Prochlorococcus marinus XMU1402: one gene and its partner. Each later gene encodes a partner of the first gene's protein in a complex. Links are inferred from orthologs where the notes say so. Each region holds a gene or a part of one and is shown on either strand. Other genes may lie near its edges.

What was found.
Region 2: the proteins of mfd (region 1) and uvrA are in contact, whole or in part, in a crystal structure (PDB 4DFC), measured with the Escherichia coli proteins. The link is inferred for Prochlorococcus marinus XMU1402 from one-to-one orthologs.

The regions. Positions count from the first base shown.
Region 1 is NZ_JAAORD010000001.1:908,041-912,448, reverse strand. The notes cover bases 65-4,141. They hold mfd (transcription-repair coupling factor), read right to left. Parts: upstream 3,778-4,141; coding sequence 265-3,777; downstream 65-264. Other genes in these bases: HA141_RS05180 (TerC family protein), read left to right, coding at 3,852-4,141; HA141_RS05190 (hypothetical protein), read right to left, coding at 65-191. Outside these bases: more of HA141_RS05190, read right to left, coding at 30-64; more of HA141_RS05180, read left to right, coding at 4,142-4,408. UniProt on the Escherichia coli protein: Couples transcription and DNA repair by recognizing RNA polymerase (RNAP) stalled at DNA lesions. Mediates ATP-dependent release of RNAP and its truncated transcript from the DNA, and recruitment of nucleotide excision repair machinery to the damaged site.
Region 2 is NZ_JAAORD010000002.1:627,631-631,401, reverse strand. The notes cover bases 51-3,490. They hold uvrA (excinuclease ABC subunit UvrA), read left to right. Parts: upstream 51-386; coding sequence 387-3,290; downstream 3,291-3,490. Other genes in these bases: HA141_RS09605 (glycosyltransferase), read left to right, coding at 3,488-3,490; HA141_RS09615 (AAA family ATPase), read left to right, coding at 51-333. In the rest of the region: more of HA141_RS09615, read left to right, coding at 1-50; more of HA141_RS09605, read left to right, coding at 3,491-3,771. UniProt on the Escherichia coli protein: The UvrABC repair system catalyzes the recognition and processing of DNA lesions. UvrA is an ATPase and a DNA-binding protein. A damage recognition complex composed of 2 UvrA and 2 UvrB subunits scans DNA for abnormalities.

The DNA of each region.
Region 1 (4,408 bases):
AAGTCAAAACAAATAATTTATAAATAAACTCAAATAGGCTGCATTAGACCACCACTTCCAGAGTCAGAATCATCATCATCATTTTCTGTCTCTTCTCCAAATAGGGCATATATGCCAAGTAAAATTGACGAAACAATAATTGATAAAGGTAAAATAGTAGTTTGAATTCCGACGTCTATATATTCTCCCATAAAAACAAAAAAATTTTTTTAAACCTAACCGAAATCAAACTCTTTCGCGTGTTTTATACAATAATTTAATAATTTATTCTCTTTTAATAAGAAGTTCTTTATCGAAATTCTTTATTTCTCTTTCAAAAGATCCAAACCACAAGATTAGTTGATCAATTTGATTTTGAATTTCAGTTACTCCTAATCCCCTTATCGTTATGACTGATAATTGTTCTCCTTCATCAAAATTAAATTTATTTTGAACACTACTTGCTAAAGAATTTTTAAGAATTTTAAAAGTAGAATTTTTTAATTTGGTCTCTATCAAGATGTTTGGCTTTTTGAGTTTGATCTTACTAAAACCACATTTTTTTGCAAGAAGTTTTAGTCTCATGATCATAATTAAGGACTCGACTGGTTGAGGTAAGGTTCCATATCTATTAACCCAGTCCGTAGCTAATTCAGTTAATTCATTATTATTTGAACATTCAGTAGCAGATTTGTAAGCCTCAAGTTTCTCTACCCTATTTAATATCCATGTTGCAGGTATAAATGCATTTATTGGGAGATCTATTTGTGTATCGCTAACTTCAGGTATTTCTTGCCCACTTATTTCTGAAATAGCCTCATGGAGCATTTCTATGTATAAATCATATCCAATAGCATTAACCTTTCCACTTTGTTCTTCTCCAAGTAAACTTCCAACACCTCTTATTTCCATATCTTTCATTGCAAGTTCGTATCCACTTCCTAGTTCCGAAAAATCTTTTATCGCTTTCAATCTTTGTTTTGCAGCATTATTAATTTTATTTATATTTGGATAAAATAACCAAGCATGTGCTTGTACACCGCTTCTACCAACTCTTCCTCTAAGTTGGTAAAGTTGTGAAAGCCCAAATTTGTGAGAATCTTCAATAATTATTGTATTTACTTTAGGGATGTCTAATCCACTTTCAATTATTGTTGTGCATATCATTAGATCTACTTCTCCATTATTAAAGGCAATCATTGCATTTTCAAGCTCTGTTTCATTCATTTGTCCATGAGCAACAATAAATTTTAAGCTGGGAAACATATTTTTTAATTTGTTTACAGCTTGATCAATATCAGAAATTCTTGGAAGAACATAAAATATTTGACCTCCCCTATCAAGTTCTTGGTTAATTGCAGTTCTTATAACATCCATATCTATTTCAGATAAATATGTTTTTATTGATCTTCTTGATGGAGGTGGAGTATTTAGTAAACTCATTTGTCTCAGTCCAGATAAACTCATATAAAGAGTTCTTGGAATTGGAGTTGCCGAGAGAGTTAAAACATCTATGTTAGTTTTTATTTTTTTAATTTTTTCTTTTTGTCTTACTCCAAATCTTTGTTCTTCATCAATAACAAGTAGTCCTAAGTTTTTTATTTCGATTTCTTTGCCTAATATTTGGTGGGTAGCAACTACTAGATCAATTTTGTTATTTTTTAACCCTGCATAAATTTCCTTTCTCTCATTGGGAGTTTTGAATCTATTGAGTAATGAAACCTTTATTGGATAAGGTGAAAATCTATTATTTATTGTTCTCCAATGTTGCTGAGCTAAGATTGTTGTAGGTGCTAGTAATATTACCTGCTTGCCTGATGTAATTGCCTTGAATATGGCCCTAACAGCGACCTCTGTCTTACCAAATCCTACATCTCCACAAACTAACCTGTCCATTGGCTTATCGCTTTCCATATCAGATTTTATTTCTTTTACAGCAGTAATTTGATCTGGTGTTGGTTGATAAGGGAATGATTCCTCTAATTCATCTTGCCAAGGACCATCTTCTGGGTAAATGTGCCCCTTTAATTTTTCTCTTTTCGCATAAAGTTTTAAGATATCTACAGCAACTTTTTTGATTTGTTTCTTATTTCTATCTTTTATTCTTTCCCATTCTGTCCCTCCTAATTTATTTATTTTTGGTTTTATTTTTCCGCTTGATCTATATCTGTTAACACTACTGAGTTGATCAGCGGCAACACTTATCTTCCCATCTTGATACTGAATGACTAGATAATCTCTTGCGTCTCCAGTTATATTTATTTTTTCTATTTTTAAAAATTTTCCTATTCCATGATTTTTATGAACTATGAAATCACCTGGAGTAATCTTGTTAACATTTATATTTGAATTTACACTTATTTTTTTTCTTCTTATGAATACATTATTAAAAAGATATTGTTGTGAAAATAATTCTTTATCTGTTATGAGGACAACTTTCCACATAGGAAGATAAAAACCCTCAATTTCATAATTGTTCTTATTTTTTATAATTAAAGGGGTTGAGTTGTTAATTGACTTAAATGCTTCATCAATATCATCAGGATTTTTTAAGAAGTTTGTATTACATTCGTGCTCAAATAGTAAAGTCTTAGTTCTCAATGGCTGTGCTGATAATATCCATACTTTTTCTTTGTTTTTTATATTTTTATTTATATCATTTGATAATTTTCCTATATTTTTAGAGTATGAATTTAATCTTTTATCGTTTAATAAAAATCTATTTTCAATATTGTCCTTAGATTCAAATTCATATAATTTTATTAAATTAAAATTTTCTAGTGAATTTAATATTTCGTCTAACTTTAAATGCAAATTAGGTTTGGCCTCTAAATTAATATCATTATTTTTAAGGTTCTCATTTATTTCATAAGAACAATTATCAAAATTACTTTCTGAATCTAGATACCAATTATTAGCAAATTTTTTACAATCTTCTAATTCATCAATTACAAGAATTGTTTCCCTATTTATAAAATCTATTATATTTGATGGTTCTTTTTCAATTATTCCTAAATAACGATCAAGATTATTTTTTTTTATATCTTCTGAATTAAAAATACTATTCTTAGATAAATTATTTAACTTGTCTTTTATTAGCAAATCCAACCCAGCCTGTATTATTTCAATATTATTGATACTTTCTAATGTTTTCTGCGAATGGGGATCATATTCTCTTATCTTGTCAACTACATTATCAAAAAATTCTAATCTTACAGGAAACTCATTATTGACAGGATAAATATCTATTATTTCCCCTCTCCTACTCCAAAATCCTTCTGTTGAAGTTACATTTTCCTTTGTATAGCCCAGCAAAGTAAGTTTTTTTGCTAATTCTTGAATCTCGATTCGAACACCCTTTTGTAAATCTAACTTGTTTTCAATAAATAAGTTTTTATTTAATAGATGAGGTTGTAGTGATCTCTCTGTTGATATAACGATATTAAGTTCCTTTCTCTCTTTTTTTATTAATTTGGATAAAACTGTAAGCTGACTAAATTCAATCTCTTTGGATTTATTAATTGATGCGTATGGTAGATGTTCTGTTGGAGGATAATATAAAACTTTTTTATCATTTATACTTTCAAAATAACCAATCCATTTGTAGGCAATTTCTACATTAGGACAAATTAGTAATATATTTTTTTTCTCTTTTTTTGCAATACTATCTAGGATTATTGATTTTGCATATCTACTTGAACCAACAATATTTAATTCATTTTTTTTTGAAATTCTTTTTATTAATTCAGAAGTAATTTGTGAGTTCGAAATATAATCAACCAAAGTATTTAAACTCATTTATAGTTATCAATCTTGATTACAAATAACCGATCCATTATATTAGATTTTATACTGATTGTGAATAATATTCGATGGATTCAGCCGCAATAAATTCATTTATACCAACACTAGATCAGGTAGACAGTTGGTCCGAAATTTTTACACTTTTACCAATATTAATTGCTCTAGAATTATTATTGTCGGCTGATAATGCTGTCGCACTAGCTTCTCTTACTAAATCCCTCGACAGTACAGAATTAAGGTCAAGAGCCTTAAATATTGGCATAACAATATCTTTATTATTTAGAATTATTCTTATCATATTATCCAATGTTCTTCTAAAATTTATTCTTATTAGGGTTTTTGCTGGTTTTTATTTAATATACTTATTTTTCTCTAATGTTTTTTTAAATTCAGATATTGAAAACGCTGAAAACGGGTCAGATATTAATAAAAAAAATTTTAAGTTCTTAAGGGTTGTAGCGCTTCTTTCAATTACTGATTTTGCATTTTCCATTGACAGTATTACTACTGCAGTAGCTATCAGCGATCAATACATTTTAATTATTTTTGGAGCAGTAATTGGGGTATTGGCATTAAGATTTACCTCGGGGATTTTTCTAAAACTTCTCGATATATTTTCTAGATT
Region 2 (3,771 bases), on another replicon or contig:
AAATCTAGTATTTCAAAAAAACCAAATACTTTCTTTTTAGATGAAATTGATAACGGTTTAAGTGGTAAATCTTTACTTTCATTGGTTGAGCTAATTAAAAAAATTTCTAATGATCAACAGGTTTTATGTATTACACACCAGCCTTTCTTGGCTGCTGGAGGATTAGCTCATTTTAAAGTTAATAAAAACGTTATTGATGGAATAACTTATACTTCAATATTAAAACTAAATACAAAAAAACAAAGAAAACATGAATTAATGGAACTGATTGGAGGAGGTTCTGCCGAAGTAAATGAATATGCTTCTAGACTTCTTGATCAAGCTGCTGCATAAAATAAAAAAAATTCTACTATAATAACTTTTTTAAACCATAATTAGATTTAAACATGGTTATAAAAACTGATAATAATTTTGATCAAGATAATTCAATTGTTATTAGGGGAGCTCGTCAGCATAATTTAAAAAATATTGATCTTTCTTTACCAAGGAATAAATTTATTGTTTTTACAGGAGTCAGTGGAAGCGGTAAAAGCTCTTTAGCCTTTGATACGATTTTTGCTGAAGGTCAAAGAAGATATGTTGAAAGTCTTTCAGCGTACGCAAGGCAATTTTTAGGTCAAGTAGATAAACCAGATGTAGACAATATAGAAGGATTATCCCCCGCTATTTCAATTGATCAAAAATCAACAAGTCATAATCCTCGATCAACAGTTGGAACAGTAACAGAGATACAAGATTACTTAAGATTATTGTTTGGTCGTGCTGGTGAACCGCATTGTCATCATTGTGGAATTCCAATTGCGCCACAAACAATTGATGAAATGGTTGATCAAATTCTTTTATTGCCAGAAGGAACAAGATACCAATTGTTGGCTCCTGTAGTAAGAGGGAAGAAAGGAACTCATACAAAATTAATAAGTGGACTTGCGGCTGAGGGCTTTGCAAGGGTAAGAATAAATGGCGAAGTAAGAGAACTTGCTGATAGTATTGAATTAGATAAAAATCAAATTCATAATATCGAGGTAGTAGTTGATAGACTAATTGCAAGGGAAGGAATACAAGAAAGATTAAATGATTCTCTACAAACTTGTCTTAAAAGAGGGGATGGCCTAGCAATAGTTGAGGTTGTTCCAAAAAAAGGAGAAAATTTACCTTCTAACTTAGAGAGAGAAAAGCTCTATTCAGAAAATTATGCATGTCCTGTACATGGTTCTATTATAGAAGAACTTTCTCCTAGACTATTTTCCTTTAATAGCCCATATGGAGCGTGTCCAGACTGTCATGGGATTGGTTATTTAAAAAAATTTACTGCCGATAGAGTTATACCTGATCAAACATTGCCTGTTTATGCTGCAATAGCGCCTTGGAGTGAAAAAGATAATACTTATTACTTCTCTTTACTTTATTCTGTAGGTCAGGCGTATGGTTTTGAATTAAAAACTCCTTGGAAAGATTTAAGTGATTTTCAAAAGAAAGTACTACTTTTGGGATCAGATAAACCAATATTAATTCAAGCTGACAGTCGTTTTAAAACTTCTAGTGGTTTTGAAAGACCTTTTGAAGGAATTCTACCGATATTAGAAAGGCAATTGAATGAAGCTAATGGAGAATCAGTAAAACAAAAATTAGAAAAGTACTTAGAATTAGTCCCCTGTAAGACATGTTCTGGTAAAAGATTGAGACCTGAGGCTTTGGCAGTTAAACTTGGCCCATATAATATTACTGATTTAACTTCAATAAGCGTTTCTGAAACTTTAACTCAAATAGAACGCATCATGGGATTAGGTAAGACGAAGAAGGAAAATATATCTTTATCAGAAAAACAAAAGCAGATAGGTGAATTGGTGTTAAAAGAGATTCGTTTACGTTTGAAGTTTTTAATTAATGTTGGTTTAGATTATTTAACTTTAGATAGACCTGCCATGACTTTGTCTGGCGGAGAAGCTCAGCGTATTAGATTAGCTACGCAAATAGGTGCTGGCCTCACTGGTGTTCTTTATGTCTTAGATGAACCAAGTATAGGTTTACATCAGAGAGATAATGATAGATTATTAGAAACATTAAAAAGCTTAAGAGACCTTGGCAATACTTTAGTTGTTGTTGAACATGACGAAGATACTATGAAATCTGCAGATTATTTAGTAGATATTGGTCCAGGTGCAGGTATTTACGGTGGGGAAATTATTGCTAAAGGATCATATGAAGATGTTTTGAAATCAGAGAGATCACTAACTGGGGCTTATCTTAGTGGTAGGAAGTCGATTCCTACTCCAAAAGAACGAAGATCCTCTGTTAAAAAAAGTTTAATTTTAAATAGTTGTTCAAAAAATAATTTAAAGAATATATCTGTAGAATTTCCATTAGGCAGACTAATTTCTGTAACTGGTGTCAGTGGTAGTGGGAAAAGTACTTTGATAAATGAACTACTACATCCTGCCTTGTGTCATTCTCTTGGATTAAAAGTCCCTTTTCCTCAGGGGGTAGGCGAGTTAAAGGGTATAAAGGCAATTGACAAAGTTATCGTTATTGATCAATCTCCAATAGGGCGAACACCAAGATCAAACCCTGCTACCTATACAGGTGCCTTTGATCCCATAAGACAAATATTTACTGCCACTGTGGAAGCCAAAGCGAGGGGTTACCAGGCTGGGCAGTTTAGTTTTAATGTGAAAGGTGGAAGATGCGAAGCGTGCAAAGGTCAAGGAGTTAATGTCATTGAAATGAATTTTTTGCCTGATGTGTATGTTCAATGTGAAGTATGTAAAGGAGCTCGATTTAACCGAGAAACTCTTCAAGTTAAATACAAAGGGTTTAATATATCTGATGTCCTAGAGATGACTGTTGAACAAGCTGCAGAAACTTTTTCTGCAATACCTCAAGCTGCTGATAGGTTATCTACATTAGTAGATGTAGGATTAGGATATGTCAAATTAGGCCAACCTGCTCCTACATTATCTGGAGGAGAGGCTCAAAGAGTTAAGTTAGCTACAGAATTATCTAAAAGGGCTACTGGAAAAACTCTATATCTGATTGATGAACCAACTACAGGTTTAAGTTTTTATGACGTTCATAAGTTAATGGATGTGATACAACGTTTGGTAGATAAAGGGAATTCTGTGATTGTTATCGAACATAACTTAGACGTAATTAGATGTTCTGATTGGATTATTGATTTAGGACCTGATGGAGGAGATAAAGGTGGCGAAATCATTGTAGAAGGTATTCCTGAAGATGTAGCGAAACATCCTACAAGTCATACAGCAAAATATCTTAAAAAAGTTCTTAAATAAAATTTGTTGTATTTCTTTGTATTTTTAATTATCTGAGTAAAATGAAAGTTTTGTTTTTAGAGGTATTATTCCAGTCACCATCTAATTTTTTTAAAATTTTATGTATAAAAAAAATAAAAATCATAATTCTTTCTTAATATTTCCTTTGGAAATTCAGCTTATTTGTATTAAAGGCCGTTGATCGGAGGATTTGCTGAATGAGGTTTAAATTTTTACATTTACATTTACACGGTCTTATTCGCTCTAAAAATCTTGAATTAGGCAGAGATGCAGATACAGGAGGACAAACACAATATGTTTTAGAGTTAGTTAAAAGTTTGGCTAACACTTCAGAAGTTGATCAAGTAGATTTAGTGACTCGTTTAGTTAATGATCCTAAAGTAGATGATGAATATTCTCAAGAAGAAGAATTTGTAGAACCTGGAGTTAGAATATTAAGATTCAAATTTGGACCAAATAAATATTTAAGAAAGGAATTACT